Regions from separate parts of the Nocardioides aquiterrae genome, predicted to be linked through region 3. Evidence: predicted binding sites of a transcription regulator. Region 3 holds the regulator's gene; each other region holds the start of a gene.

What was found. Region 3 encodes LexA, which represses DNA repair genes until DNA is damaged. Its sites were predicted from a motif close to TCGAACANNTGTTCGA; they were not measured.
Region 1: the regulator LexA is predicted to act here: its motif matches at 1,885-1,900, upstream of ABD086_RS22890 (HNH endonuclease signature motif containing protein).
Region 2: the regulator LexA is predicted to act here: its motif matches at 1,872-1,887, upstream of ABD086_RS16785 (SAV_6107 family HEPN domain-containing protein).

What each region holds. Positions count from the first base shown of each region.
Region 1 is NZ_BAAAJE010000030.1:114,570-124,840, forward strand. It holds gene serA (phosphoglycerate dehydrogenase) at 1-1,568, shown strand, start outside; gene ABD086_RS22890 (HNH endonuclease signature motif containing protein) at 1,975-3,243, shown strand; gene ABD086_RS22895 (hypothetical protein) at 3,312-3,800, opposite strand; gene ABD086_RS22900 (methyl-accepting chemotaxis protein) at 4,095-5,708, shown strand; gene yczR (MocR-like transcription factor YczR) at 5,714-7,147, opposite strand; gene yczE (membrane protein YczE) at 7,202-7,891, shown strand; gene ABD086_RS22915 (O-methyltransferase) at 7,830-8,396, opposite strand; gene ABD086_RS22920 (hypothetical protein) at 8,796-8,924, shown strand; gene ABD086_RS22925 (3-isopropylmalate dehydrogenase) at 8,935-10,002, shown strand; gene ABD086_RS22930 (branched-chain amino acid aminotransferase) at 10,026-10,271, shown strand, end outside.
Region 2 is NZ_BAAAJE010000018.1:137-10,407, forward strand. It holds gene ABD086_RS16775 (DUF3040 domain-containing protein) at 1-414, opposite strand, end outside; gene ABD086_RS16780 (methyltransferase domain-containing protein) at 571-1,314, opposite strand; gene ABD086_RS16785 (SAV_6107 family HEPN domain-containing protein) at 1,349-1,780, opposite strand; gene ABD086_RS16790 (hypothetical protein) at 1,961-2,401, opposite strand; gene ABD086_RS16795 (YbaK/EbsC family protein) at 2,444-2,917, shown strand; gene ABD086_RS16800 (ArsC/Spx/MgsR family protein) at 2,917-3,273, shown strand; gene ABD086_RS16805 (hypothetical protein) at 3,260-4,387, shown strand; gene ABD086_RS16810 (phytoene desaturase family protein) at 4,409-5,677, shown strand; gene metF (methylenetetrahydrofolate reductase [NAD(P)H]) at 5,684-6,565, opposite strand; gene ABD086_RS16820 (polyprenyl synthetase family protein) at 6,630-7,700, shown strand; gene ABD086_RS16825 (Rv2175c family DNA-binding protein) at 7,713-8,081, opposite strand; gene pknB (Stk1 family PASTA domain-containing Ser/Thr kinase) at 8,202-10,157, shown strand; gene ABD086_RS16835 (deoxyribonuclease IV) at 10,200-10,271, shown strand, end outside.
Region 3 is NZ_BAAAJE010000006.1:548,175-558,445, reverse strand. It holds gene ABD086_RS09570 (vitamin B12-dependent ribonucleotide reductase) at 1-418, opposite strand, end outside; gene nrdR (transcriptional regulator NrdR) at 552-1,094, opposite strand; gene ABD086_RS09560 (hypothetical protein) at 1,516-2,313, shown strand; gene ABD086_RS09555 (SigB/SigF/SigG family RNA polymerase sigma factor) at 2,513-3,295, shown strand; gene ABD086_RS09550 (ATP-binding protein) at 3,219-4,145, opposite strand; gene ABD086_RS09545 (hypothetical protein) at 4,192-4,536, shown strand; gene ABD086_RS09540 (DUF3052 domain-containing protein) at 4,533-4,943, opposite strand; gene ABD086_RS09535 (LysM peptidoglycan-binding domain-containing protein) at 5,091-5,426, opposite strand; gene lexA (transcriptional repressor LexA) at 5,687-6,403, shown strand; gene ABD086_RS09525 (phosphatase PAP2 family protein) at 6,504-7,346, shown strand; gene ABD086_RS09520 (alkaline phosphatase D family protein) at 7,343-9,019, shown strand; gene ABD086_RS09515 (alkaline phosphatase family protein) at 9,016-10,266, shown strand.

The sequences.
Region 1 (10,271 bases), on a different contig from region 3:
TCATCGCCGAAGAGCTCAGCCCCGCCACCGTCGCGGCGCTCGGGCCGGAGTTCGAGATCCGCCACTGCGACGGCGCGGACCGCGACGAGCTGCTCCGGTCGATCGTCGACGCGGACGCCGTGCTGGTCCGCTCCGCCACCCGGATCGACGCCGAGGCGCTGGCCGCGGCCACCCGCCTCAAGGTCGTCGCCCGTGCCGGCGTCGGCCTGGACAACGTCGACGTCCGTGCGGCCACGCAGGCCGGGGTGATGGTCGTGAACGCCCCGACCTCCAACATCGTCTCGGCCGCCGAGCTCGCCGTCGCCCTGATGCTCGCGGCCGCGCGGCACGTCTCGCCGGCCCACGCCGCGCTGAAGAACGGCGAGTGGAAGCGCTCGCGCTACACCGGCACCGAGCTGTACGAGAAGACCGTCGGCATCGTCGGCCTGGGCCGGATCGGCGTCCTCGTCGCGCAGCGGCTCTCGGCGTTCGGCATGAAGGTGATCGCGTACGACCCCTACGTGCAGGCCGGTCGCGCGGCCCAGATGGGCGTCCGGCTCGTCGACCTCGACACGCTGCTCGCCGAGTCGGACTTCATGTCGGTGCACCTGCCGAAGACCCCCGAGACCGTCGGCCTGATCGGCGCCGAGCAGCTGTCCCGGGTGAAGCCGTCGCTGGTGCTCGTGAACGCCGCGCGCGGCGGCATCGTCGACGAGCCGGCCCTCTACTCGGCGCTCAAGGAGGGCCGGGTCGCGGCCGCCGGCCTCGACGTGTTCGCGCAGGAGCCCTGCACCGACAGCCCGCTGTTCGAGCTCGAGAACGTCGTCGCCACCCCCCACCTCGGCGCCTCCACCGACGAGGCCCAGGAGAAGGCCGGGATCGCCGTCGCCCGCTCGGTCCGGCTCGCGCTCGCCGGCGAACTGGTGCCCGACGCGGTGAACGTCCAGGGCGGCGTGATCGCCGAGGACGTGCGCCCCGGCATCCCGTTGACCGAGAAGCTCGGCCGGGTCTTCACCGGCCTGGCCGGCGAGGTCGCCCAGCAGGTCGACGTCGAGGTCCGCGGCGAGATCACCGAGTACGACGTCAAGGTGCTCGAGCTCGCCGCGCTCAAGGGGGTGTTCGCCGACATCGTCGAGGAGCAGGTCTCCTACGTGAACGCCCCGCTGCTCGCGGCCGAGCGCGGCTGCGCCGTCCGCCTGGTCGCCGACCCGGAGAGCCCCGACCACCGCAACCTGATCACCGTCCGCGGCACGCTCGCCGACGGCTCCCAGGTGTCGGTGAGCGGCACGCTGATCGGGATCGCGCAGAAGGAGCGGCTGGTCGAGGTCAACGGCTTCGACATCGACATCGAGCCGTCGGAGCACCTCGCGTTCTTCACCTACCAGGACCGCCCGGGGATGGTCGGCACCGTCGGCAACATCCTCGGCGACGCCGGCATCAACATCGGCGGCATGCAGGTCTCGCGCACCGCCCCGGGCGGCAACGCGCTGGTCGCGCTGTCGGTCGACACCGCGATCCCGCACGACGCCCTCGCCGACATCCAGCACGCGATCGACGCCGCGTCGGTGCGCGCGGTCAACCTGGTCTGATCCGTCCGGCGAGCGTCGGACGCCGCCGGTGGTCGAGCTTGTCGAGACCCCCGCCTCATGCCCGCGGCCTGGGGTGGGCGGGTGGTTGCGACCGACAGGGCAGCGACGGGGACGGCGGGCGGGTGGTCGCGGTCCGCTCCCGGCTCGCGGTCTGCGTCGCCGGTGGTCGAGCTTGTCGAGACCCCCGCCTCTCGCGCGCGGCCTGGGGGTGGGCGGGGGTTGCGACCGACAGGGCAACGACGGGAACCACGGGCGGGTGGTCGCGGCCGTCTCCCGGCGCACCGGCGGCGGGTGGCCGCACACCGAAAGTAAAGACTCGAAGAAAGTTTCGGAAAGTGTCTCACATGATGGGATCTCGAGCCTGATTCGGAGCCTGAATGTCGGTGGCCGGTGCTGGACTGTTCCCATGACCGAAGCGCTGGAGGCGATGACCGAGGAGCAGATCCTCGATGCCGCGTCCTGTTGCGCCGACACGATCCGTGACGCGGAGACCGACCTGCTCCGGTTGGCCTACCAGTGGGCGATCGTGCACGCACCCGACCGCCTCGACCCCGCGACCGCCGCGCTGCCGGGCCGCGAGCAGGCCCGCCGGTACGGCGGCGCCGGGACCCCGGAGGTCACCGAGTTCGCCGCCGCGACGTTCGGGGCCCGGATCGGTCGGTCGACCTTCGCGGGCCGGCAGCTGATCGCCGACGCCCTCGACCTGCACCACCGCCACCCCCAGCTGTGGGCCCGGGTCCAGGCCGGCGAAGTGCGGGCCTCGTACGCGCGGCACGTCACCAAGGCCACCCGCGACCTGACGCCCGAGCAGGCGGCCTACGTCGACGCCGGTGTCGCGGAGTCCGCGGACGGGCGGATCACCTGGACCCGGTTCGAGGCCCTGGTCGAGGCCAAGGTCACCCAGGCCGCCCCCGAGGCGGCGAGGGAGAAGGAAGAACGGCGCGCGAAAGCGGCGTTCGCGAAGAAGACGGCCAACGAGGGCCACGGGATGGCCTCGTTCCTGATCCGCGCCGACGTCGCGACCATCAACGCCATCGACGCCGCCGTCACCGCGTTCGCCCAGCACCTCGCGACCGCGTTTCCCGACGCCACCGACGACGAACGCCGCGTCCTCGCGGTGCTGTTCTTGATGACCGGCAGCCAGCTCCCCAAGACCACGGCGTCGGAGGTTCCCAACCTGCCCGATGTCGCGGACCTGCTGCCCACGGTGATGTTGTTCGTGCACATGTACGCCGGCCCCGACCGCGAACCCATCGTCCGGGTCGAGGGCCACGGCCCCGTGACTGAGGACTGGGTCCGCGACGTCCTCGGGCCGAAGGCCAGGTTCACCATCCAGCCGGTCTTTGACATCGAAGGCCAAGCCCCGGTCGACGCCTACGAGATCCCGGACCGACATCGCCAGGCCGTGCGTCTGATGACGCCGGCCGACGTGTTCCCCTACGCCACCTGCACCGACACACACATGCAGGTCGACCACACCATCCCCCACGACCAAGACGGCGTGTCCGGGATCGGGAACTACGGGCCGATGACCACCACCCACCACCGCATCAAGACCCACGGCCACTTCGAGTGCCGACAACCTTTCCCCGGCATCTACCTCTGGCGCGACACCTACGGCGCGATCTACCTCGTCGACCACACCGGCACCCGCCGCCTGCGGAACGCCGCCTGACCCAGCGCCGCCGTCAGCTGGAGGGTCTCCCGCCGCGACAACTCGCGCTTGGCTTCCGCTCGGAGCGGTCAGCCCGTCACCTCGACCTGCACGTCGTACGCCCCACCGACCGTGGCCTGGCGGCTCAGCCGTGCGGTGACCGCGGGCATGCCCGAGACCGACAGCCGGGTGAGGACCTGGTCGTTGCGTGGCTGGCGCTCGAAGAACGCCAGCATCTGGTCGATGGTCGCGCCGTAGGGCGCCTCGGCATAGACGTCGTCCCCGCCGCTGATGCTGAGCTGTCCGGAGCCGCCGGCCGCGGACGCCGGGACGGTGAGCGCCAGTCGCTGGTACCGGGTCCCGAGCACGGCGGAGCGCATGACCACCCGGACCTGCTGCGTCGTGCCCGCCCTCAGCTGGAGGGTCTCCCGCCGCGTCACCGGCTGCCAGGAGCCGCCCGTCCGGGTCTCGAGCCCGGTGATCCGCAGGTGCCGGTAGTCCGGGTTCGTCCGGGAGACGGTCGTGACCGAGTCGATCGTGACCGAGTCGATCGTGATGGTCTCGGTCTCGTTGGTCATCAGCTGGTTCAGCTGGTCGTGCAGCTCCCAGGGCCACGTGTACCCGATGTCGGTGGCGCTGGCGTAGTGGTCGGTGTGGACCCAGGTGAACGGCGACCCGTCGGCCCGCTCGCCGCGCGCCGTCCAGGTGACCAGGTCCGTGCCCGGGGCGCCGAACGAGGCGCGACCTGCCAGAATCCCGGCCGCCGGTTCGTCAAGGTCTGAGCCGGTTCCGCATCAGGTCGGGGCCCGCACCGTCGATGAAGGACGCCGGAGGTCACTCGGGCCTCGTCACAACGGAACAGGGGACCTCACATGCACGTGCGCCGATCCTTCGACGACTTGAGCCTGCGGATCCGGATCTTCGCGATCGTCGCCGTCCTCGCCATCGGCACCGCCGTGGTCGGCGCCACCGCGCTGCGCGGGGGCGCGACGGTCGACGACCGCCAGCAGGAGTGGAGCCAGGCGGTCGCCACCCAGCAGCGCGTCGAGCGGGGCCGCTACCAGCTGCTGTGGCTCGCGAACTGGCAGAACATCACGGCGTGGAAGGCGCGCACCGACGGCGGCGCGGCGGCGGCCGCGGTGGACGGGGACAACCTGGCCAACTACGCGGACGGCGTCGCCGGCTTCGAGAAGGAGATCCTCGGCCTCGACCCGGCCACGCTCAACGCGGCGGGCCGGGCCAGCCTGGCGGAGATCGACTCCCAGTGGCAGGCCTTCCTCGGGTACAACGACAAGATCTTCGAGCTCTGGCGCAAGGGCGAGCTGGACCGGGGCGACAAGGTCTCCGGCGGCCCCAAGTGGGACATCTTCTACACGATCGCGACGGCGCTGGACGACCTCCGCGAGGCCGTCGGCAAGGACGTCGTGTCGAGCCGGGCGGCGATCGAGGACACCCGGACCTCCACCGAGCGAACGACGGTCCTGGTCGCCCTGGTGACGCTGCTCGTCGGCCTCTTCCTGGCCTGGCGCGTGTCCGTCCGGGTGCTGGCCGGCCTGGGCGCCGTACGCCGCGGCCTCCTCGCCGTGGCCGGCGGTGACCTGACGACCCGGGTGCCGGTCACCTCGCGCGACGAGTCCGGCCAGATGGCGGAGGCGCTGAACACGGCGGTCGAGCACATGGCGGACGTCGTCAGCGGCATCTCGACCACCGCCCAGAGCCTCAACGCCTCGGCCGCGGAGATGGCCGACTCGTCCCACCACATGGCCGCGGCAGCGGAGGAGACCAGCGCCCAGGCGCGCGTCGTCACCGAGGCCGCGGACCAGGTCTCCCGGAACGTCCAGACCGTCGCCACGGGCTCGGAGCAGATGGGCGCGTCGATCCGCGAGATCGCGCAGAGCGCGAACGAGGCGGCCCGGGTCGCCGCCGAGGCGGTGCTGGTCACCGAGCGGACCAACGGCACCGTCGCCAAGCTCGGCGACTCGTCGACCCAGATCGGGAACGTCGTCAAGACGATCACCTCGATCGCCGAGCAGACCAACCTGCTGGCGCTGAACGCCACCATCGAGGCGGCCCGCGCCGGCGAGGCCGGCAAGGGCTTCGCGGTCGTCGCGAACGAGGTCAAGGAGCTGGCCCAGGAGACCGCCCGGGCCACCGAGGACATCTCGAGCCGGGTCGCCGCGATCCAGGTGGACACCACGGAGGCGGTGGACGCGATCGGCCAGATCTCGGTGGTGATCGGTCAGATCAACGACTTCCAGGCCACGATCGCCTCGGCGGTCGAGGAGCAGACGGCGACGACCAACGAGATGAACCGGAACGTCGCGGACGCCGCCATGGGGTCCGGCGAGATCGCCGCGAACATCCTGGGCGTGGCCGAGGCCGCCGGCTCCACCTCCGAGGGCGTGACCCGCACCAAGCACGCCGTCGACGAGCTGGCGCGCCTCTCCGACGACCTGGGCCGGCTGGTCAGCCGCTTCAGCGTCTGACGGCCTCAGGCCACCATGACGCGGCCGGTCGGGGCGTGCCGCCCCGGCCGGTCGCGGACGGCGGCCCAGGCGTCGGCGAGCCGGCGGACCGCCTCGGCCATGTCCTCGGCCGGTCGGACGTAGGGGATCCGCACGAACGTGTCGAGGCCGCCCTCGGCGGCGAAGACGGGGCCGGGGGCGACGATCGCGCCGCGGGTCTCGGCCTCGGCCGCGACCGCGGTGCCGTAGGCGCCGGGAAGGGCGCACCACAGCGCGAGCCCGCCGGTCGGGACCCGGAAGGTCCACTCCGGCAGCTCGGCGCCGACCGCGGCGACCAACGCGTCGCGCTGCTCGCGCAGGCGGGCGCGGTTGGCCGCCAGCACGTCCCCGGCCGCCGCCAGCAGGTGGACCAGCACCAGCTGCTCGAGCACCGGCGCCCCGAGGTCGAGGCTGACCCGCGCCCGGGTCAGCCGCTCCATGGCGGCGTGCGGCGCCCGGATCCAGCCCAGCCGCAGGCCACCCCAGAACGACTTGCTGGCGCTCCCGATCGTGATGGTGTCCGGCGCGTACGCCGCGAACGGGCGCGGCATCTCCTGGCCGTCGAGCGCCAGCGCCTGGTGGGCCTCGTCGACCACCGGCACGGTGTGCGTGCGGCGCAGGTGGCCGGCGAGCTCCTCCCGCTGCGCGTCGGTCATCAGGTGGCCGGTCGGGTTCTGGAAGTCCGGCACCAGGTACGCCAGCCGCGGCGCGGTCTGCCGCAGCGTCGAGCCGATCGCGTCGAGGTCCCAGCCCTCCGGGTCGACCGTCGCGACGGTCAGCCGCGCGCCGCAGTGCCGCAGCGCGTCGGTGGCGTTCGGGTACGTCGGCGACTCGACCAGCACCCGCTCCCCGGGGCTGGTGAACGCCAGCGACACGATCGACGCCGCGGACAGCGCGCCCGGCGTGACCATGACCTGGTCGGGGTCGGTGGGCAGCCCGCGCGCGTCGTACTCGGCCGCGATCGCGCGTTGCAGCGCGGGCAGGCCGGCGGGGAAGTACCCGTGGCCGGAGAGGTACGGCGGCAGGTCGGCCGCCGCCGCGGCGTACGCCTGGGCCAGCCCCGGCGGCGCCGAGGGCGCCGCGCAGTTGAGGTCGATCGCGTCGTCGTCGCCGGGCCGGGGGAGCAGCGCCCGGTCGTGCGCCCGCGCCCGCCCGCCCGGCACCCGGGTGAACGTGCCGGCGCCCCGCCGCGCGACGGCGTACCCGGCGTCGCGGAGCTCGGCGTACGCCCGGGTGACCGTGGTCCGGGACACCCCGAGCGCGTCGGTCAGCTCGCGCTCGCTGGGCAGCCGGGTGTCCAGGGCGATCCGGCCGTCCCCGATGAGCAGCACCAGCGCCTCGGCGAGCCCGGCGTAGGCGGGGGAGCGGTCGAAGTCGCCGACGAGGGTGGCCACCCGGCCGGCGCCGATGGTGCGGGTCATGCAGGCCACTCTTCCACGATTGGCTATTCAGGAGAAGGCCAATCGGCCGCCATCATGGTCGGCGTGAACCTCGTGGACCTCGGCCCCCTCGCCCAGCTCCGCGCCGGCCGCCTCGGCCGCCGGCTGCCCCAGCTGTACGTCGGGCTCGTCGCGTACGGCGCCTCGCTCGCGCTGATGTACCGCGGCGACCTCGGCCTCGCGCCCTGGGACGTGCTGCACTCCGGCCTGATCCGGCACCTGCCGATCACGATCGGCCAGGCCGTGGTGCTGATGAGCTTCGTGGTGCTGCTGCTGTGGATCCCGCTGCGCGAGATCCCGGGCCTCGGCACGGTGTCGAACGCGTTGGTGGTCGGCTTCTCCGCCGACGCCACCCTGGCGCTCCTGGAGCGGCCCGACGCGATGGTCCTGCGGATCGGGCTGATGGTCGGCGGCATCCTGCTCTGCGGCCTGGCCACCGCGCTCTACATCGGCGCCCAGCTCGGCCGCGGGCCCCGGGACGGGCTGATGACCGGCCTCGCCCGGCGTACCGGCCGCTCGATCCGGCTGGTCCGCACCGGCCTCGAGGTGACCGTGGTGCTCGTCGGCGTGCTGCTCGGCGGCACCATCGGCCTCGGCACCGTGCTCTACGCCCTCGCGATCGGACCGCTCACCCAGCTCTGGCTGCCGGCGTTCACGATCGAGCTCAGCGCTTCGTCGCGATCAGTGCCGACGCATCCGGCGCCACCATCACCTCGACCGCGGTGAACCGCTCGTCGGTCAGCCACTCCTCGCGCAGCGTGTCGACCCGCCCGTAGGCGATCGGCGGCCACATCTCGCACGGCGTGAAGTCGTCGAGGACGACGATGCCGCCCTCCTCGACGAGGTCCGCGATCGAGTCGACGCCCACCTCGGTCGGCTCGCCGGAGTCGAGGAACAGCAGCGAGAACGGCCCCTTGTCCAGCAGCGTCGACCAGTCCGCCGAGAGGACCTCGACCTGCGGGTCGTCCTCGAAGATCTCGGCCGCCGCGTCGGCGAGCTTCTCGTCCAGCTCGGCGGTGAGGATCCGCGCGTCCCCGCGCACGCCCGACCGCAGCCACGCCGTGCCGACTCCGCAGCCGGTGCCGAACTCGGCCATCGTGCCCGCGCGGGTGGCGGCCAGCGTCGCGAGCAGCCGACCGGTCTCGTTGCGGCAGAACGACACGTACCCGGCCTTGCGGGACACGTCGAACGCACGTGCGACGACGTCGGGCAGCTCGGGAGGGGCGCTCATGGCGTCGAGTCTGTCATCACGGACCGGTTGTCTCGCATGTCGAACACTCTGCGCAATGACGTGGCCGAGCGCCGCCGCCTCCCGTACGGTCGTTACACCATGCGGAGCGTCTTCGTACTCATCGACTGCCGCGGCGGGGCCTGACAGAGAGGCCACCTCGCCGCGGTGTTCGGCGTTGACGGTCTCTCGGCACATCTGGATCGAAGATGTCTCCGCGCGGACCGAGCGCCCAGCAGCTCAGGCGTGACCCGCTTCCTGATGGTTCTCCCTCAGCTCGTGCGACCCACGAGCCGATCGCTCTCTCGAGCGGATCATCTTCGTTCCAGGTGTACCGGGAATCGCACGGGACACCTGATATCGAAACGAACCCACACGAGAGAGAGCAATCCGATGTACGACATGTACCCCGACTGGGGTCCCGCCCAGCACCACCCGGACAACCCGCGCAGCCACGAGAACGTGCAGGCCGCCCTGCAGGCCTCGCTCGACCTGCGGGACAACGGCGGCCAGCGGCCCGACGACAACTAGCCTCCGGCTCATGACTTCCTCGAACAGCACTGGCTCCCTCAGGCTCGCCGTCATCCCCGGCGACGGGATCGGGCAGGAGGTGACCGCCGAGGCGCTCAAGGTCCTCGACGTCGCGTCCCCTGCGGCCGTGAAGTTCGAGCAGACCCGGTACGACCTCGGCGCCGAGCGTTACCTCGCGACCGGCGAGGTGCTGCCCGACTCCGTGCTCGGCGAGATCCGCGAGCACGACGCGATCCTCCTCGGCGCCGTCGGGGGCAAGCCCAACGACCCGAACCTGCCCCCGGGCCTTCTCGAGCGCGGGCTGCTGCTGCGGCTGCGCTTCGAGCTCGACCACTACGTGAACCTGCGGCCGTCCCGGATCTTCCCCGGCGTGGCCTCGCCGCTCGCCGCCCCTGGCGACGTCGACTTCGTCGTGGTCCGCGAGGGCACCGAGGGGCCGTACACCGGTAACGGCGGCGCGCTCCGCGTCGGTACGCCGCACGAGGTCGCCACCGAGGTCTCGGTCAACACCGCCTTCGGTGTCGAGCGCGTCGTCCGCGACGCCTTCGCGCGGGCCCAGCGGCGCCCGCGGAAGAAGCTCACGCTGGTCCACAAGACCAACGTCCTCGTGCACGCCGGATCCGTCTGGTGGCGGATCACCCAGGCGGTGGCGCAGGAGTTCCCCGACGTCACCGTCGACTACATGCACATCGACGCGGCGATGATCTTCATGACCACCGACCCCGCGCGCTTCGACGTGATCGTCACCGACAACCTCTTCGGCGACATCATCACCGACCTCGCCGCCGCGATCACCGGCGGCATCGGCCTGGCGGCCTCCGGCAACGTCAACCCCGACCGGACGGCCCCCTCCATGTTCGAGCCGGTGCACGGCTCGGCGCCCGACATCGCGGGCCAGCAGAAGGCCGACCCCACCGCCGCGATCCTGTCCGTGTCGCTGCTGCTCGACCACCTCGGGTACGCCGACGCGGCCGCGGCCGTCGAGCGCGCGGTGATCGACGACCTGGCCGCGCGCGAGCCGGGCACCACCCGCCGTACCTCCGAGGTCGGCGACGCCATCGCCGCGCGCGTTTCCTAGGAAGTCCTACTAAGTTGTCCCCCATGCAGATCAGCACCACTCCGTCCAGCGCCCCGGTCTCCGACGAGCGCCTCGCGGAGATCCTCGCGAACCCCGGCTTCGGCCAGCACTTCACCGACCACATGTTCACGGTCGAGTGGACCCCGGACGCCGGCTGGCACGCCGCGCGCATCGAGCCGTACGGCCCGCTCACGCTCGACCCGGCGACCGCCGTCCTGCACTACGCGCAGGAGACCTTCGAGGGCATGAAGGCCTACCGGCACGACGAC
Region 2 (10,271 bases), on a different contig from region 3:
CCAGCGCTCCTCCATCCGCTCCATGAAGGAGTGGCTGGAGTGGTGGTGTCGGCGGGTGCGCCGGGTCTTGCCGGTGCGGCCACCCTCGATGACGGTGAAGCCGCGGCTGGGGTGCGCGGCCCGGGGGTCGGGGCCGACGGCGGTCTGCTGGCCGCGCAGGGCGGTGAGCGCCACCGTGGCCGAGACGAGCATGATCACGAACCCGACGATCCCGACGGGGGTGATCTGGGCGACGGCACCGGTCATCAGCACGACGACACCGACGACGAAGCCCACGCCCGCGACGATCGCGCGCCGACGGGCGGAGCGACGGAACGCGGTGCCGCGCAGGGTCGAGGCGAGCTTGGGGTCCTCCTCGACGAGGGCACGTTCCATCTGCTCGAGCAGTCGGAGCTCCTCTTCCGAGAGTGGCACCGTACCTCCCCTGCATCTGCGTCGCCGGCCCGGACGTCCGGTTGCTGCAAGTCTAGGCAGCGCCCGGGCGAGGCGGTAGGCGGGTTCGGGAAATTCGTGACCGAACCGTTCCCGTTCTCACCCAGGGGGAAACGACGACCGGCCGGCGGGTGGGGATCAGCGGGCCAGCACGTGCAACTGGGTGGCCAGCGGCCGGAACTCCGGCCGCTCGGTGACCGCCCGCTCGAGGTCCAGCAGCGCGGCGGTCGCGCCGGGCTCCAGGTCGAGCAGCGACCCGGGCACGAGGTCGGCGAAGACCCGGACGCCGTGCACGGTGCGGACGTCGAAGCCGGCCCCGGCGAGCAGCGTCCGCAGCTCGTCCTCGGTGAACCGGTGGCCGGCCCGCCCGCCACCCGCGGCGGGGTCGCGTCGTCCTGAGCCTGGCGAAGGGTCGAGCATCGCCAGCGCCTGGGCGAAGTGGCCGGCCATCGCGCGGGCCACCACCGCGGCGTGGCGCTGCGCGACGAGGACGCTCAGCGTGCCGCCGGGCCGCAGCACCGCGCGGATCGTCGCGAGCGCGGCGGCCGGGTCGTCGACCACCTCGAGCACGCCGTGGCACATCACGACGTCGGCGCTCGCCGGTCCGGCGACGTCCAGCAGCGTCGACAGGTCGCCCTGCTGGCCGGTGACCGCCACCCCGACCTCGCGGGCCCGGCGGTCGAGCGCGGCCAGCGCGTCCGGGCTCGGGTCGACGACCGTCACCCGGTGGCCGAGCTCGGCGACCCGGACCGCGAACCCGCCGGTGCCCCCGCCGATGTCGAGCACGTCGCCGGCGCCGTCGAGCACCGGCAGCAGGGCCTCCCACACCAGCGAGGTCCGGGCGGCGCTGCGGCGCTCGCTGGGCTTGGTGCTCTCGGGCATGCCACCAGCCTAGGGGTCTGCGCGCACGCCCCCGTCAGCCTGCCCGCATCACCGCGGTCCGCGACGACGTCGCCGCGTGCGGCACCAGGCCGAGCGAGCGTTCGACGACCGCGAGGAACCGGTCCGCGTCCCGCACCAGGTCGTCGGCCTCGCGCTCGCTGACGGCGCGGGTCGAGCCGGCCTCGGCCGCCGCGCGCTTGGCGGCTCCCCCGGCGAAGAACTGCGCCCACTCCGTGAGCTCGGGCGCGACCTCGGCGAGGAGCACCCAGGCGTTCTTCTGCCGCCGGCGGCGCGCCGGTGTCGGATGGGCGCGCGCGGCGAGCAGCGCGGCGGCTGCCCGCAGGGCCGCGACGTGCGCGCACGCGTAGCGCGTGGGCACCTCCGTGGCGGCGATCGCCTCGCTCAGCGACTCGGCGGCGCGGGCGAGGTAGGAGTGCGTGGTGGCGGGCAGGGCGTACGGGTTCATCGCTGGCCTCTCCTCGACCCCGGAGCTTCCGACCCCCGGCTCCGACCCCACCCGGCGGGGACGGGGGTCGAGGTCGTCCCCACCGGGCTGTTCGAACACCTGTTCGAACACGGCCTCAGGCTACACCTCGCCCCGGACAGGGCGTCAAGAGCAGGCGGAGGAGCCCGGTCGAGGAGCCGGTCAGGCCTCGCGGCGGACGTGGGCGCAGAAGACGCGGGTGTCCTTGTGCCAGAGCGCGACGACGGCGGCCAGGTCGATGACCAGCGAGACGATCGCGACGGCCAGGAACAGCGCGGGCGGGTTGGTCCGCAGGATCGCGAACGTCGCGATGCCCACCATCACCACCACCGCGCTCAGCACGATGCGTGCCCAGTTGTGGCCCTCGCGGAAGAACGAGAGGAGCACCACGGCCAGCAGCGCCACCACGACGAACATCGTCACCGCCACGGGCACGAACGCCGGCGGCTCGACCGCCCCGGCGTCGGACCGGTCGGCGGCCCAGGCGCGCACGAGCTCGTCCTGGAACACGACGGTCATCAGCGCGGTGACGCCGGTCATCGCCACGGCGGCGGCCGCCAGCCAGGTCGCACCGGTCACCATCGCCGGACGCTGCGAGCTCATCCGCTCTCCTCTCCTGTCGGGGACACCCTAGGGTCTGCCTGTATGACGACCGAGCACCCCTCGATCACCCGGTTCCGCGACGACCACACCAGCCGCGGCGGCACCGGCGAGATCGTGGTCCTTCCCGACGCCGTGCACACCGCCGCACTGGCCGCCGAGGCCCTCGGCTGCGACGTCGGCGCGATCGCCAACAGCCTGCTGTTCGACGCCGACGGCTCCCCGGTCCTGGTCCTCACCTCCGGCGCCCACCGCGTCGACACCGCCAAGGTCGCCGAGCGGATCGGCGTCGCGACGCTGAGGCGGGCGACACCGGAGTTCGTGCGCGAGCACACCGGCCAGGTGATCGGCGGCGTCTCCCCTCTCGCCCACCCGGCCCCGGTGCCGACGTACCTCGACTCCTGGCTGCGGCGGTACGACGTCGTGTGGGCCGCCGCCGGCCACCCGTCGGCGGTCTTCTCCACGACGTTCGACGAGCTCGCCGCGATGACCGGCGCGACCGAGATCGAGGTGGCGTGATGGAGATCTGGCTGAACCCGGCGTGCTCGAAGTGCCGCACCGCGGTCGCGGAGCTGGACGCCGCCGGCGTGGAGTACACGGTGCGCCGCTACCTCGACGAGCCGCCGACGGCGAGCGAGCTGGGCGAGGTCGTGGCGCGCCTCGGGCTCGAGCCGTGGGACGTCGCCCGCGCGAAGGAGGCGCGCGAGGAGGGCATCGACCTCCCGAAGGACGCCGCGCACCGCGGCGACTGGCTCGCGGCCCTGGCCGCGCATCCGCGCGCGATCCAGCGGCCGATCATCACCGCCGCCGACGGCACCACCGTCGTGGGACGCGACGAGGACTCGCTGCGGCGGGTGCTCGATGCGGAGGGCTGAGCTCCGCGAACGACTGGCCGCGCTGTACGCCGGCCGCCCGGTCGTGCTCGCTCCGGGGGGCGCGGCCGGCTGGGCCTCCTGGGTCGAGCGGCTGGACCGCCTCGGCTGCCGCACGCTGGTGCTCGATCCCCCGGTGCCGGCCACCGTGCTGGCCACCGACGGCTTCCGGCTGCACGACCGGCTGGTGCGCGACCTCCGGCCGGACGCCGTGGCCGCCGTCGAGCGGTTCGACCCCGAGGGGCGGGGGCTGTTCCGCACCTCGCCGTTCGTGACCAGCGACGAGCCGGTGCTCGGCCGGCCCGTGACCGGCGGCCGTCCCCGCGCGTTCCTCGCCCTCGAGGACAAGCTGCGCGCCGACGCGGTCTGGGCGGCCGCCGGGATCGCGGCCGCGCCGTCCCGGGTCGTCCCGCTGGAGGAGGACGCCCTCGCGGCCGCCACCCGCGAGCTCGCGGGCCCGCTGGGCGCCGTGTGGTCGGGCGACGGGTTCACCGGCGGCGGCGACTACGTGCGCTGGGTGCTCGACCGCGACGACCGCGCCAAGGCCCGCGCGTTCTTCGCGCCGCGCTCCGAGCGGGTGCGCGTGATGCCGTTCCTCGACGGTGTGCCGTGCTCGATCCACGGGTTCGTGCTGCCCGACGGCACGGCGGTGCTGCGACCGGTCGAGATCGCCGTGCTGCGCGACCGGGCCGCGCGGACGTTCGCGTACGCCGGCCTCGGCACCGGCTGGGACCCGGCCCCCGACGACCGGGAGCACCTGCGGGACGTCGCCCGCCGGGTCGGCGAGCACCTCCGTGCCGCGCACGGGTACCGCGGCGCGTTCGGCGTCGACGGCGTGCTGACCGCCGACGGCTTCCGGCCCACCGAGCTCAACACCCGGATGTCCGCGGGCTGCACGCTCCTGGCCGGCGTCGACCCCGACTTCTTCCAGCTGCTGCAGGCCAACCTGCTGGTCGGCATCGACGCGGGCGTCACCGTCGCGGAGGTCGAGGGCTACCTCCCGGACATGGACGTCGAGCGGCGCAGCACCACCGACCGCCGGCTGCGCCCCGGCGAGCGGCTCGCCGCGCTGGCCGAGGACGAGCGCCTCGAGGCCGCACCGGACCCGCGGGCCTAGGGTCCCCTAGAGTCACCGCCCATGCGGGTCGTGGTGGTGGGTGGGGGCTTCGGCGGCCTGGCCGCTGCCGTGCGGCTCGCGAAGCTCGGCCACGACGTCGCGCTCGTCGAGCGGTCGGCCACCCTGGGCGGGGCGCTGTCCGCCGTCACCGCGGACGGCTTCAGCTGGGACGCCGGCCCGACGTACACGCTGCTCCCCGCCGTCGTGCGCGACCTCTTCCGCAAGTCCGGGCGGCCGGTCGAGCGCGAGCTGGAGCTGGTGCCGCTCGACGTCGTCCGCGAGCACCGGTTCGCCGACGGCTCGTCGGTGCGGGTGCCGGTCGGCCGCGCGGCCCAGCTCGCGGCCTTCGACGAGCTCGGCCCCGGGCTCGGCCGGCGGTGGGTCGACTACGTGGCGTCGTACGCCGACGACTGGGACGAGCTGCGGCGTACCTACCTCGAGAACCCGTGGGACCCGGCCGCGCCGCCGGCGCTCCTCGGCGGGCGCCGGATGCTGCACAAGCGGCTGCGGAAGGCGTTCAAGGACGAACGGCTGCGCCTGGTCGCCGGGCACCCGCTCGTGGCGGAGGGGCACGAGCTGCGCAACGTGCCGGCCTGGCTCGGCGTCCTGTCGTACGTCGAGCAGCGGTTCGGCGCCTGGACCGTCGAGGGCGGGATGCACCGGCTCGGTACGGCGCTCGCGGAGCGGCTGGCCACCCGCGGGGTGACCGCGATGACCGGGACCGAGGCGCGCGACCTGGTCCTGCGCGACGGCCGGGTCGTCGCGGTGCGGACCGTCAGCGGCGACGTCGAGGCCGACGCCGTCGTGTGCGCGATCGACCCGCGGAGGCTGCCCGCGCTCGCGCCGTACGTCGCACGCACCATGCCCGCGATCCCGCCGGTGGTCGTGCACGTCGGGCTGTCCGGTGAGGTGCCGGACCTGCCGCACGAGCTGGTGCTGCACGGCGACCCGACGCTGGTCGTGCGCCGCAACGGCCCGTCGACGCTCACCGTGCACGGCCGCGGGAAGCTGTCCGAGGACATCCTGCGCGCGCTCGCGCGGCACCGGATCGACGTGCGCGCCCAGGTCGTCACCCGGGTCGACCGCAGCCCGCGCGACCAGGTCGAGCTCTGGGGCGGCTCGCCGATGGGAGTGCTCTGGCAGGGCCGCGGCACGGTCCGCCGGCGACTCGGCCCGCGCACCCCGGTCGCCGGGGTGTACGCCGCCGGCGCGCACGCCACCCCCGGCGCCGGGCTGCCGTTCGTCGGGCTGTCCGCCGCGCTGGTGGCGACGGAGATCGGTCCGGCCTAGACCCTGCTAGACGGCCAGGTTGAGCGCGGCGAAGATCTCGCGCGTCGCCTTGGAGCGGTTGAGCGTGTAGAAGTGCAGCCCCGGCGCCCCGCCGTCGAGCAGCCGCTCGCACAGCTCGGCGGCGAGCTCGATGCCGGCCGCGCGCATCGCGACCGGGTCACCGTCGTGGGCACTGATCCGCTCGATCACCGACGCCGGCACGTCGGTGCCGATCAGCTCACCCTGGCGGCGGATGTTGGCGAGGTTCAGGATCGGCATGATGCCCGGGAGGATCGGGATGTCGACGCCGCGGGCGCGCACCCGGTCGACCAGCCCGAAGTAGTCGTCGGCCCGGAAGAACATCTGGGTGACCGCGAACTCCGCGCCGGCCCGCGCCTTCGCGACCAGCACGTCGGCGTCGTGGTCGAGCGACGCAGAGGACGGGTGCTTCTCGGGGAACGCGGCGACCCCGACGCTGAAGTCCCCGCGCTCGCGCACCAGCTCGACCAGCTCGGTGGCGTAGGTCAGGCCGCCGTCGGTCGGGGTCCAGGGCGCGCGCGGGCCGTCCGCCGGGTCGCCGCGCAGCACCATCACGTTGTGGATGCCGGCCGCGGCGTACGAGTCGACGATGGCCTCGAGCTCCTGGCGGGTGTGGCCGACGCAGGTGAGGTGGGCCATCGCGGTCATCGACGTCTCGCGCGCGATCCGGCTGGTGACCCGGACCGTGGTGCTGCGGGTCGACCCGCCCGCGCCGTACGTCACCGAGACGAACGTCGGGCGGAACGGCTCCAGCTCGCTGATCGCCTGCCAGAGCTGCTCCTCGCCCGCGTCGTCCTTGGGCGGGAAGAACTCGAAGGAGAACGAACGCTCCTCACGGACCAGCTCGCCGATCCTCCGTGGGTTCGCCATACGCAACAGTCTAGGTACGGGGGCGGCCGCGGGGGGCCGGTGTCCACTGGCTAGTCTCGGCGCCGTGGCGAGCGACGGCTGGGACGACGCAGACTTCCGCGACCGCGTCCAGACCGCGCTCGACGCGTTCGTCGACGAGCAGGCCGCCACGCTCGCGCCGCTCGGCCCGGACGCCGACCGGCTGGTGCGCGCGGCGCACGCGGCCGTCTCCGGCGGCAAGCGGTTCCGCGCGGCGTTCTGCTACTGGGGCCACCGGGCGGTCCACCCGTCCCCCGACGACGAGGAGGCGCTGATCCGCGCCTGCGCGTCGCTGGAGCTGCTGCACGCGAGCGCGCTCGTGCACGACGACTTCATGGACGCCTCCGACACCCGCCGCGGCCGGCCGGCCACGCACCGGGAGTTCGAGGCCGAGCACCGCGACGCGGGCTGGCGCGGCGACCCGGAGCAGTACGGCGCCGCCGCGGCGATCCTGCTGGGCGACCTGCTGCTCAGCTGGTCCGACGAGCTGCTGCGCCGCTGCGGGCTGCCGATCACCGAGGTCGCGCCCGCGCTCGAGGTCTTCGACCGGTGCCGCTCCGAGGTGATCGCCGGCCAGTTCCTCGACGTGTCCGTGCAGGCGCGCGGCCGCGCCGACGTCGAGGCCGCGATGACCGTGCTGCGCTACAAGTCCGCGAAGTACTCCATCGAGCGGCCCCTGCACATCGGCGCCGCGCTCGCCGGCGCCCCGGAGTCGACGATGGCCGAGCTGTCCCGGTTCGGGCTGCCGCTCGGCGAGGCGTTCCAGCTCCGCGACGACCTGCTCGGCGTGTTCGGCGACCCGGACACCACGGGGAAGCCGGCCGGCGACGACCTGATCGAGGGCAAGCGCACCGTGCTGGTCGCACTGGCGCTCGACGCCGCCGCCCCCGCCGACGCGGCGCGCCTCGACGCCGCGCTCGGCACCCAGCTCTCCCCCGACGAGGTCGAGGAGCTGCGCGCGATCATCGACGGCAGCGGCGCCCACGCCCAGGTCGAGGCGGTCATCGGCGAGCTCGCCGCGCACGCGGTCGCGGCGCTCGACCAGGCGCCGATCGACGAGCGCGCCCGCCGCGTGCTGCGGGACCTCGCGTCCGCGGCCACCCAGCGCGTGGTCTGAGCCGACTCGGCGTCACATCATGGCCTGCGCGCGGCGCTTGACCTCCGCGCCCCGGTTCTCGCGCAGCGCGTCGATCGGGCGGCCGGGGAGGTCGTCGTCGGTGAAGATCCAGGCGATGCACTCGCGGTCGTCGTACCCCGCGTCGTGCAGCAGCGTGAGCAGGCCGGGCAGGCCCTTGACGACGGCGCCGTCCTGGAGGAAGTCGGCGGGCACCTGCTGCCCGGCGCCGGGCACGGGGACCGCGGCGGCCAGCTCGTGGTCGCGGATCATCGTCTTCACCTTGGCCGGCGTGACGCCCAGCAGCTCGGCGGCTCCGGCCCAGTCCAGCCACGCGGGGACGAGGGCGGCGAGGTCGGCTTCGGCAAGGCTCTGCTGGTTCATGCGCCCAGTCTTGCATCGTGGCCCACGCCACGCCGGGGGCGCCTGAACCCCGCTCCGGCGGCGCGCGTCCGTACGATTGGGGCTCCGGATCCTTCCCCATCCGGCCACAGGAGGGTCGCTGTGACGCCTGACCGGCGCTCGGACCGGCACGCCCGGCAGGGCGGCGCCGACACTGCCGGCGACCCCATGACCGGCCGCGTCCTGGAGGGCCGCTACCGGATCGGGCCGCGCATCGCGCGCGGCGGCATGGCCAGCGTCTACGAGGCCACCGACATCCGGCTGGACCGCACGGTCGCGATCAAGATCATGCACCCCGGGCTCGGGGACGACGACGAGTTCGCGGCCCGGTTCGTGCGCGAGGCCCGCTCCGCCGCCCGGCTCTCGCACCCCAACGTCGTCGCGGTCTACGACCAGGGCGACGACCACGGGACCGTGTTCCTCGCGATGGAGCTGATCGACGGCATCACGCTGCGCGACGTGATCCGCAAGGAGGCGCCGATGCCGCCCGCGCGGGCGCTCGCGCTGATGGAGCCGGTGCTCTCCGCGCTGGCCGCCGCGCACCGCGCCGGACTCATCCACCGCGACGTCAAGCCCGAGAACGTCCTCATCGCCGACGACGGACGGGTCAAGGTCGCGGACTTCGGCCTGGCCCGCGCGGTCAGCGCCGACACCCAGCACACCGCGACCGGCGGCGTGCTCATCGGGACGGTCTCCTACCTCGCCCCCGAGCTGGTCATCGACGGCCGCGCCGACGCGCGCGCCGACGTGTACGCCGCGGGCGTCGTGCTGTTCGAGCTGCTCACCGGCGCCAAGCCGCACGAGGGCGAGACGCCGATCCAGGTCGCCTACAAGCACGTGCACGACGACGTCCCCGCTCCCTCGACGCTCGAGCCGGGCCTCCCGCCGTACGTCGACGCGCTGGTCGCGCGGGCGACCGCCCGCGACCGCAGCCTGCGCCCGGCCGACGCCGGCGTGCTGCTGCACCAGGTCCGCCGGGTGACGCACGCGCTGGCCGAGGGCGTCGCCGAGGACCCCGAGCTCACCCAGGACCTCACGCCGCTGCTGGTGGCGCCGCCGGTCCCGGACGGCGACCAGCGGGAGGAGACCCGGGACCTCGAGCGCACCACGCGGCTGCGCACGTCTCCCCCGCCTCCGCCCGCTCCCGCGCGGCGGACCGGCCGGCCCCGGCGGCGCCGCGGCCTGCTCGCGACCGTCCTCGCGGTGCTGCTGGTCGCCGGCCTCGCCGTCGGCTCGTGGTGGTTCTTCGACGGCCGCTACACGTCGACCCCCGGCGTGCTCGGCATGACCAAGGCCGCCGCCGCGCAGAAGCTCGCCGACGCCGGCCTCGAGGTCGAGTACGGCGACCAGGCCTACTCCGAGACGGTTCCCGCCGGCCGGGTCGTGGCCACCGACCCCGCGCCCGGCGACCAGGTGCTCGACGGCGGCACCGTCGCGGTCACGATCTCGCTCGGCAAGGAGCGGTACGACGTCCCGAAGCTCAAGGGCCTGACCGAGGACGAGGCGCAGGACGCGCTCGCGCAGGCGCACCTCGCCTACGGCACCACCAAGGACCGCTGGTCCGACACCGTCCCCGAGGGCCAGGTGATCACCAGCAGCCCCAAGGCCGGCACGACGCTGCGCCCCGACGCCGCCGTCGACCTGGTCGTCAGCAAGGGGCCGAAGCCGGTCAGGCTCAAGGACTGGGTCGGCAAGGACGCCGACGACGCGCTGGCCTGGCTGCGGGCCAAGGGGCTCGACGGCAAGGTCGTGAGCGAGGAGTACTCCGACACCGTGGCCGACGGCGGCGTCATCTCGATGGACCCGCCGAGCGGCACCACCCTGCACCGAGGCGACGCCGTCCAGCTGGTCGTCTCGAAGGGCCCCGAGCTCGTCGACGTCCCGTCCGTGCGCGGCCAGGGCGTCGACGCCGCCACCCAGACCCTCGAAGGGCTGGGCTTCCACGTCGAGACCCGCCAGGCGCCCGGCTCGCTCGGCCTCGGCTTCGTCTTCTCGCAGGACCCCGAGGCCGGAGCCCGGGTGCCCAGGGGCTCGACGATCACCCTCAACCTGATCTGACCGCGTGCGCCGACCCGCCGGCGCGGCCGGTAGGTTGACGCGGTGCGCAACCCGGTCGGAACCCATGTCCTGGTGGGCAAGGGCCTGGTCGACGGGGCCGTCGCGAACGCCGAC
Region 3 (10,271 bases):
TGAACGAGAAGTACTGGTGCACCAGCAGCCAGGTGAGCTCGTGCTCGAAGACCTCGGCGTCGACCTCGGACCGGAAGTAGCCGAAGTCGCGGCCGGCCTTCGTGTAGGTCTTCACGACCCGGTCGACGATGTGCTTGAGGCTCCACTCGCGCTGGTCGCTGCCGACCGCGCCGCGGAAGTACTTGGTCGTGACGATCGTCGAGGCGTTGACCGACCAGAAGTCGGGGAACTCCACACCGCGCTGCTCGAAGACCGTCTCGCCGGTCTTCCAGTTCGTCTGCACGACGTCGCGGCGCTCCCACGTGATCTCGTCGTACGGGTGCACCCCCTCGGTGCTGAAGACACGCTCGATCTTCAGCCCGGCGCCCGACCCTGCCTTGGCCTGGGCTGCGGCCTTCCCGCTCACCGTCTCGGTCATCCCTCTTCGTCCCGTCTCTCGAGGTTGTTGGTGCTGGTTTCGATCATTGCTGCTGCCACCGACAAGTCCGATGGCGACGTTGGTGCGCCCGGCGCGTGCAGCTTCCCCACTACACACGCCGGGCGGTCTGTGGTCAGCCCGTCGGAACGGGCTGGGTCGCGCGCTCCGCGCGCAGGGTTTCGAGGCCGTCCGCTGACGCGTCCGGCGCCTCAACCACCGGACTTCCGTCTCCTCGCTCCGCTCGGAGCCGGGCGATCTCGTCCTCGAAGTCGTCGGCCGACTCGAACGCGCGGTACACCGACGCGAACCGCAGGTAGGCGACCTCGTCGAGCCGCCGCAGCGGCCCGAGGATCGCCAGGCCCACGTCGTTGGCCGGGATCTCGGCGGCCCCGGCGAGCCGGAGCGTGTCCTCGACCTCCTGGCCCAGGCAGGCCAGCTGGTCCTCGGTGACCGGGCGGCCCTTGCAGGCCTTGCGGACCCCGGCGATCGCCTTGTCGCGAGCGAACGGCTCGGTGGCGCCGGAGCGCTTGAGCACGGTCAGCTGCATCATCTCGACGGTCGTGAACCGGCGCTCGCAGGCCGAGCAGGTACGCCGGCGGCGGATCGAGCCGCCGTCCTCGGCGACCCGGGAGTCGAGCACCCGGGTGTCGGTGTTGCGGCAGTACGGACAGTGCATCGGGGCCCTCCTCCCTCGGTCGTGTCCCCGGTACCCGGGCACGCCGAGGAGACCCTCTGCGAGGGGTCGGCGGGCTGTGGATATCGGGGGGCTCGCTGTGTACAACACCCAGTGACGCTGTGGGCTTCCGCATCCGGGCTGTGCACTAGATGTGGATAACTACATCGTTGTAAGTACTAGATGTTGGGGTAACCGTACGCCGGGAGCCGGGGGCGCGCAAGCGGTCCCGGAGAACTTCCCGGCACCGGGTGGGCGCGGTTCGCGTAATCGCAGGTCAGGCGCCATTTCGGCGCCGAAGATCGGCCCCCGCGGGGGCGTGTCGCGGCGTGTCCGGCGGCCACGTCACCTCAAGTCCGGCGCCCCCGCATGCCGACGTGTCCCCCGACGAGACTCGGGCGCGCCGAGCGGGGAAGGACGACCGATGATTCTGCATGCTCTCGTGGGCGTGACCCTGGCCATCAGCGGAGGGACGGCGGCGCCCGCCGCCGAGGCGACGACCGGTCGGTCCGGGCCGCCGGCGGTGACCGTCTCGGCGCCGGCGGACCGTGTGGAGGGCGACCGCTTCACGGTGAAGGTCCGGATCGGTGCTGCCCGGAAGGCCGAGCGCCTCTCGCTGCTCAAGCTGACCGAGAACATCTACGGCCAGGCGGAGTGGACCCCGGTGAAGAGCATGAAGGTGCAGGGACGCTCGGCGGTGAAGGTCCCGGCCGTCGCGGACACGCTCGACAGCAACCGGTTCCGTGCCCAGGTCCGCTACGTCGACGGACGGACCGTGACCTCCAGGCCGGTCACCGTGACCATCTGGCATTGGTACCCGCTGGGCGGCTTCCGGAGCTACTACGAGACGCCAGGCGTTGCCGACTACTCCGGAGCTAGCTTCGCCATGAACGGCGACACCTGGGTGGGCTGGTACACGTACGGAACCGCGACTATGTGGGAGGCGCGCTACACCCCGGGTCGCAACTGCAAGGCGTTCCGCGGCACCGCCGGCGTCCGCGACGAGTCGTCGGACGGCTCGTCCGGCACCATCACCCTCGTGGCCGACGAGACCGACGTCGTGTGGGAGTCGCCCGAACTGACGCCGGGCATGGTGGCACCGTTCGAGGTCGAGCTCGCGGCGCCGTACCGGTTCGCCATCCAGGCGCACGACACGTCCGTCGAGCCCGCCTACGCCGCCCCGGCCATCGGCGCCTCCGAGTTCCTCTGCAACTTCGGCTGACCCATTCCAGACGACCGCACCGGCTCGAGCAAGGTCATCGGAGAGCGCGGGAAGCAGCTCAGCGGCCTCTGAACGTGACCGAGGTCCACCCAAACGGGTGGTTTCGTGCTCAACCAACGTTGGAAGGACCCTGATGGCGGTCAAGAAGCCGGCCGCCGTCACAACCGCATACATCCGAGAGGCTCGTTCGTTGACTGCCATGACTGTGTCACCCGCGTTCACCGAGACCCCCGAGAGTCGCTCCGAGACCACCGCTCGCCTGTTCGCCGAGCGCGCCGAGGCCCCAGACGCCGGTCGCGCCGCGATCGAGGAGGAGCTGGTCCGCATCAACATGCCGCTGGCCCGGGACCTGTCCCGCCGCTTCCGCGGCCGCGGTATCGCCGACGACGACCTGGAGCAGGTCGCGTACGTCGGCCTGGTCAAGGCCGTGAAGGGCTTCAAGCCCGAGACCGGCAACGAGTTCACCAGCTTCGCCGTCCCGACCATCCGGGGCGAGATCCGCCGACACTTCCGCGACCTCGGGTGGACCGTGCGCCCGCCGCGGTCGATCCAGGAGACCCAGCAGAAGATCTCCGGCTGCGAGAGCGAGCTCTACCAGCAGCTCGGCCGCGCGCCGCGGCCCAGCGAGATCGCCGCCCACCTGGGCCTGGAGCTCGAGCAGGTCATCGACGCGCTGGGCGCCAACGGCTGCTTCGCCCCGGCGTCCCTGGACGCGCCGAGCCTCGCCGACGCCGACGAGAGCGTCGGGCAGCGGCTCGGCGAGCTCGACCCCGAGTTCGACCTGGCCGAGGCGCGGGCCACCCTCGCTCCCCTGCTGGCCAAGCTGTCCCGCCGCGAGCAGCTGATCGTGGAGATGCGGTTCTTCCGCGGCTGCACCCAGGCCGAGATCGGCGCGGAGATCGGCGTCAGCCAGATGCACGTCTCCCGGCTGCTGGCCCGCCTGGTCGCCCGGCTGCGGGCCGAGCTGACGGTCGCGGCGTAGCCGCGGCGGTCAGCGCCGCCGAGCCGACGTCCAGGCTGAACCACGAGGTCGTCCCGGCCTCGTCGTGGTCGGAGCCCCAGCTGTCGGCGAGCGCGTCGACCAGCTGGAGGCCCCGGCCGAACACCCGCAGCGGGTCGTCGTCGTCCACCGGTACGGCGTCGCCGGCGATGCCGTGGTCGCGCACCTGCACGGTGAGCACGCCGTCGGCGAGGCTGACCGTGAGCACCGAGTAGGTGCCGGCGTGGACGAGCGCGTTGGTCACCAGCTCGGACAGGCACAGCTCGGCGGCGTCGCGGTCGTCGTCGCCCACCCGCCACGCGATCAGCAGCCCGCGCAGGAAGTGCCGGGCCCGGCCCGCGGACTGTGGGTCGTCCTCGAGCCGGAGCGTGGCGTCCTGGGTGATGCCGTCGGGCTCGGGCGCCAACCGCACCCGGCGCAGCGAGTCCGCGATGCGGTGCGCCGCGGCCTCGAGCTGCTCGCGCTGGTGGTCGTCGAAGCGCTGCTCGGCGTCGAAGTAGAGCACCACGCCGCCGATCGGCGCGTGCCGGCCCGGCAGCGGCAGCACCGCCAGGGCGACCGTGCCCTCGGCGCGCTGCCGCTCGGCCATCCCCGCGAACCGCTCCGGCAGCGCGTCCAGGCCGCCGAGCAGGGGAACGCCGGTGCGCACGACGGTCGTCAGCGGCACGTCGTCGTACGCGTCGATGTGGCACCAGGGACCACCGTCGCTGGAGCGGAACCGCAGCCGGCGGCCGCCGCCCTCACTGAGCGCGACCGCGGCCCGGCGCACGCCCGGGATGCCGATCAGCTCCCGCAGCGCAGCGCTCACCACGGTGTCGACGTCCCCGGACACCCCCCAACGTTAAGACACCTCGGGGCCGATCGGAGACAATGAGCCCGTGGCGTCGGGGAGCGGGAACAAGCACGCGGGATCGCGCCGGGGGCCGCGCCCCAAGCGGGGCTTTCAGCCGGTGCTGCTGCTCGCGCTCGGCATCACCGCATGCGTGGTCGCATGGGGGTACCTCGTGTACGCCGCGATCGACTTCGGCTCCACCGCCCGCAGCGGCGAAACCAGGGCGTGGTGGTTCCTGGCGCTGGCGTCGGTCGGCGCCGTGGCCTGCCTGTTCGTCGGGCTGATGCTGGTCGCGCGGGTGCTGCGCCGCCTCGGCATCACCCGGGGACCCTCGCCCACCCCGCGCGACGACGAGCCGCGGCCGATCGGCGGGCGCCGCGCCGCCCGCTAGCCGCGCCGGTCGGCGAGCCTCCGCACGAACTTCAGCCCGGACCAGGTGTCGTCGATCGCGGCGACCTTGACGTCGACGAACCCGAGCCGCAGCCCGAGCTCGCGGACGACGTTCTCGTCGAGGTCGCTGGCGATCCCGAGCGCCCGCTGCGCCGCCTTCTTGGGCCAGCACACCCAGACCATCCCGGCGGACGAGGTGCGCTCGAGCAGCGCCGGCAGCCGCTCGGACAGCCGGGCCAGGGTCGTGTGGAAGGTCAGCGTGACGTCGGCGGCCGCCGGGAGGCGGCGGACGACGCGGGCGCCCGCCGTCTCGAGCGCCAGGTCGCCCGGCGCGCCGTCGAGGAACACGACCTGGCCCTCCCGGATGCCGAGCTTGCGCTCCAGCGGGGTGCCTGAGTAGCCGGCCATGGCCCGAAGGTAGACCAGAAGCCGCGACGGGCGGGACCTGGTGGTCCCGCCCGTCGTCTTCCCCGGTTTCGCACGGCCGGGGTCGAGGCGGCCGTGCGAAGTCTTCAGTTGCGCGATGGTGGTTTCGAGGCTCGCTTCGCTCGCACCTCAACCACCGATCGGGACGACCAGCTTCTGGCCGGCGGTGAGCATGCCCGAGTCGAGCGCGTTGAGCTTCTGGATCTTCGCCACCATCGCCCGCACGTCGCCGTCGTCGGCGAGGCCGGCGGCGATCTCCCAGAGAGTGTCGCCGGAGCCGACCACGACCACGCGGGTCGGCTCGGGGGTGCCGGGCTCACCGGTGCCGACGGCGCCGGAGGCCAGGACGAAGCCGACGGCGAGGACGACGAGCAGCGCCAGGGTGAAGACCGCGAGGCGGCCGCGGCGGGTCAGCCGCACGGCGCCGTGCTGGTGGTGGAGGGGGCTGGCGGTGATCGCGCTCATCGGTGGCTCCTGGGGAAGTGAGGTGGCCGGGTGGTCGACACCAGTTCTAGAGGCGGCCACCGACAGTCCTCGCGGACCGGTCTGGACCGGACTCTCGATCAGGTGTTCGATCGAACGTGTGTACGACGTTAGAGCACGTGTTCGAACGACACAAGGACCGACGCGAACATTTGTTCGAACGTGTCGCGAAGGTCCCGGCGGCGACACGCCGTTCGAACAGATGTTTGAACCCGGACGGTCCGGAGGACTACCGTTCGCCCATGGCCACCCAGAAGAAGGTGTCGGAACTGCCCGACGGTCCGCCCGACGCGACGGGCCTGACCCCGCGCCAGCAGCGGGTGCTCGCCCACATCAAGGACTCCATCGAGAAGCGCGGCTACCCGCCGTCGATGCGCGAGATCGGCGAGGCGGTCGGCCTGACCAGCTCCTCGAGCGTGGCCCACCAGCTCAAGACGCTGGAGGAGAAGGGCTTCCTCAAGCGGGACCCGAACCGGCCCCGGGCGCTGGAGGTCTTCCTGCCCGAGGTGATGGCGGCGCGGCGCTCGATGTCGGCCGCCGAGGAGAGCGTGTTCGACGAGACCGGGGTCGGCGACGCGGTCCCCGCGGCGGCGTACGTGCCGGTCGTCGGCCGGATCGCCGCCGGCGGCCCGATCCTGGCCGAGGAGCGCGTCGAGGACGTCTTCCCGCTGCCCAAGCAGCTGGTCGGCGACGGGCAGCTGTTCCTGCTCGAGGTGCGCGGCGACTCGATGGTCGACGCGGCGATCTGCGACGGCGACTACGTCGTGATCCGCCAGCAGCCGACCGCCGAGAACGGCGAGATCGTGGCCGCGATGATCGACGGCGAGGCCACCGTCAAGACCTTCCAGCGCAAGGACGGAAAGGTGTGGCTGCTGCCGCACAACACCGCCTACGATCCGATCGACGGCACCCATGCCACCATCCTCGGTAAGGTGACAGCAGTGCTGCGCCGGGTCTAGACGGCACCTGAACCCTCGGGGAATCCCTGACCAGACCCTGGTGTTGGTTCCGGGCAAGCCCCGGATGTCCGCAGGAGGGTGCATGAACAACGCTGGTGCTGTGACCACAGCACCTGCGTCCTACGCCCGGAACCGGCGGCACACACCGCGGTGGGTCCGGGCGATCTTCGAGGTCGTGCTCGTGATGGGCCTCTGGGTGCTGTACAGCCTGGCCCGCCTCCTCGCCGACACCAACATGGACCCCGCGCTGCAGCGCGCCAACGAGCTGCTGCACCTCGAGGGCCTGATCGGCATCCAGTGGGAGATCCCGCTCAACCAGCTGTTCACCGACCACCGGATCCTCGGCCTGGCCGGCAGCTACTGGTACGCGACCCTGCACTACGTCGTCACCGCCGCCGTGCTGATCTGGCTGTGGCGGCTCGGCGCCGACCGCTACGGCCCGGCCCGCCGCGCGCTGGCCGTCGGCACCCTGCTCGGGCTGCTCGCCTACATCTCGCTGCCCACCGCTCCCCCGCGCTACGTCGCCGGGTACGTCGACGTCCTCAGCCTGCACTCCGCCGACGGCTGGTGGGGCGCCGACGCGTCCGCACCCCGCGGCCTGGGCGGGCTGACCAACGAGCTCGCGGCGTTCCCGTCCCTGCACGCCGGCTGGTCGCTGTGGGTGGCGCTCGCGCTGCAGCTGTACGCGGCCCGCTACTGGGTGCGCGCGCTCGGCTGGATCTACGCCGTCGGCACCGCCGTGGTCATCGTCGGCACCGGCAACCACTGGGTGATCGACGCGGTGGTCGGCTGGATGGTCATCATCGCGGGCTGGGCGCTGGCCGAGGCGATGGGCCGGATCCCGCTGGACCGGCTCCGGCCCTCGCGGTGGCGCCGGCGAACACCGGGTGAACTCACGGAACGGGCGGAACCCGGAGAGGCGAGCGTCGTTACCGAGGCGTGACGCCTCCGCACGTACGACGCCGCACCGTCCTCGGGACGGCCGCCGCCACCGGGCTCCTCGGGGTCCCCGCCAACCCCTCCTTCGCCGCGGCCGGCCGCGACCGGGTGTTCCAGCACGGCGTCGCCTCGGGCGACCCGCTGTCCGACGCGGTGCTGATCTGGACCCGGGTGACGCCGACCGCCGCCAGCACGCCCGGGTCCGGGCAGGGGCCGAAGGTCGACGTGTCGTGGGAGGTGGCGACCGACGGCCGGTTCCAGCACGTCGTCCGCCGCGGGACGTTCGCCACCGGCCCCAGCCGCGACCACACCGTCAAGGTCGACGTCACCGGGCTCGCCCCGGCGACCTGGTACTTCTACCGGTTCCGCTGCGCGGGCGTGACCAGCCGCACCGGCCGCACCCGCACCGCGCCCGCCCGCGACGACCGGCCCGACCACCTGCGCTTCGGCGTGGTGTCGTGCGCGAACTGGCAGGCGGGCTGGTTCTCGGCGTACCGCGGCCTGGCCGAGCGCGACGACCTGCACGCGGTGGTGCACCTCGGCGACTACCTCTACGAGTACGCCCCCGGCGAGTACGGCTACGGCTCCTCCGACGAGGACATCCGCACCCACGTGCCCGGCCACGACATGGTGTCGCTGGACGACTACCGGCAGCGGCACGGGCAGTACAAGACCGACCCGGACCTGCAGGACCTGCACGCGAAGTACCCGTGGATCATCACCTGGGACGACCACGAGGTCGCCAACGACCAGTGGGCCGACGGCGCGGAGAACCACGACGACGCGACCCAGGGCGCCTACCCGCTGCGCCGGGCCCGCGCGCACCGCGCGTACGACGAGTGGATGCCGGTGCGCCTGGACGGGACGGCGCGGCTGCGCGACGGCGACCGCCTCTACCGGCGGTTCCGGTTCGGGCGGCTCGCGGAGATCAGCATGCTCGACCTGCGCAGCTACCGCAGCCGGCAACTGCAGACCGAGGTCCCGCAGCCGCTGCCGGTGCCCGACTCGGGCGTCAGCGACCCGGACCGCACCATCACCGGCCGGCAGCAGATGAGCTGGCTCAAGGAGTCGCTGCGCCGTGGCCGGGCGCAGTGGAAGATCGTCGGCAACCCGGTGATGATCGCGCCGGTCGACTTCGGCGCGGTGCCCCACGACCTGCTCGACCCGGTCAACGACGTGACCGGGCTGCTCCCCCGCGACGGCAGCCCGTACAACGTCGACCAGTGGGACGGCTACACCGACGACCGGCGCGAGGTGTTCGAGCACATCCGCGACCACCAGGTCAGCGACGCGCTGTTCCTCACCGGCGACATCCACTCCGGGTGGGCGGCCGAGCTGCCGTACGACGCCTCGTCGTACCCGGTGGGCGACAGCGCGGGCGTGGAGTTCGTCTGCTCGTCGGTCACCTCGAACAACCTCAAGGACATCACCGGCACGCCGCCGCGCACCACCAGCCTGGCGGTCGAGCAGGCGATCCTGGCGAACAACCGGCACATCAAGTACCTCGACTTCGACAGCCACGGGTTCTCGGTGCTCGACGTGACCGCCGAGCGCGCGCAGATGGACTGGTACGTCATCGGCGACCGAGCCGACCGGGACACCTCGGTGCAGTGGTCGGTGTCGTACCGGACCCCGACCGGCACCGCGCGGGTCGAGCAGGCGGCCGAGCCGCTGTGACCACCCCGACCGGCCTGGGCCGCCGTACCTTCCTCGCCACCGGCGCGGGCGTCGTCCTCTCGACCGCGGCCGGGGCGCCGTCCCTGGCCGTCGGCGGCCGGCGCCGGCGCGCGTACGTGCTGGTGGTCGACGGCTGCCGCCCCGACGAGATCGACGGCGACCTGACGCCGAACCTCGCCGCGCTGCGCGACGGCGGGCTGCGCTTCCCGCAGGCGTCGTCGATGCCGGTGATGGAGACGATCCCCAACCACGTGATGATGATGACCGGCGTGCGGCCGGACCGCTCCGGCGTCCCCGCGAACTCGGTCTACGACCGGGCGCTGGGGGCGGTGCGCGACCTGGACCGGGCCTCCGACATCCGCTGCGACACGGTCATCGAGCGGCTCAACCGCAGGGGTCTCACCACCGGCACGGTGCTGAGCAAGGAGTACCTGTACGGCGTGTTCGGCGCCCGCGCCACGCACCGCTGGGAGCCGCAGCCGACGGTGCCGGTCAGCGGGCACGCGCCGGACGCGGCCACGATGGAGGCGGCGCTGGGGATGCTCGACGAGCTCGACCCCAGCCTGATGTTCGTCAACCTCGGCGACATCGACCGGTTCGGCCACGGCGACCTGTCCGGCACCACCCTGCAGGTCGCGCGGCGGTCGGCGCTGGCCGACACCGACCTGCAGGTCCAGCGCTTCGTCGACGCGCTGAAGTCCTCCGGGCGCTGGGAGCACTCCGTCGTGATCGTGCTCGCCGACCACTCGATGGACTGGTCGCTGCCGGACCGGGTGATCAGCCTGGCCGCGCCGCTGGCCGCGGACCCGCTGCTGGCGGGGCACGTGCAGATCGCCGACAACGGCGGCGCCGACCTCCTCTACTGGACCGGCCCGCGCCGCCACCGCGAGGAGGCGGTCCGCCGGATGCGCGCGGTCGCCCGCGCCCAGGACGGCGTGCTCGCCGCCTGGGACCGCCGGGCCGACTGGCTGCGGCTCGGCCCGGAGGCCGGCGAGGTCGTGGTGTTCTGCCAGGCCGGATGGCGGTTCAGCGACCCCGACCCGGTCGGCTCGAACCCGATCCCCGGCAACCACGGGCATCCGGCCACCCGGTCGATCCCGTTCTTCATCGGCGGCGGCCACCCCGCCGTACCAAAGGGGAAGGCGACGCCCCGCGTGGCCCGCACCCTCGACGTGGCCCCCACGGTCGCGTCGTTCTTCGGCGTCGGGCGCCCCCGCGGCGGCTGGGACGGCCGCGCCCTGCTGTGAGTGTC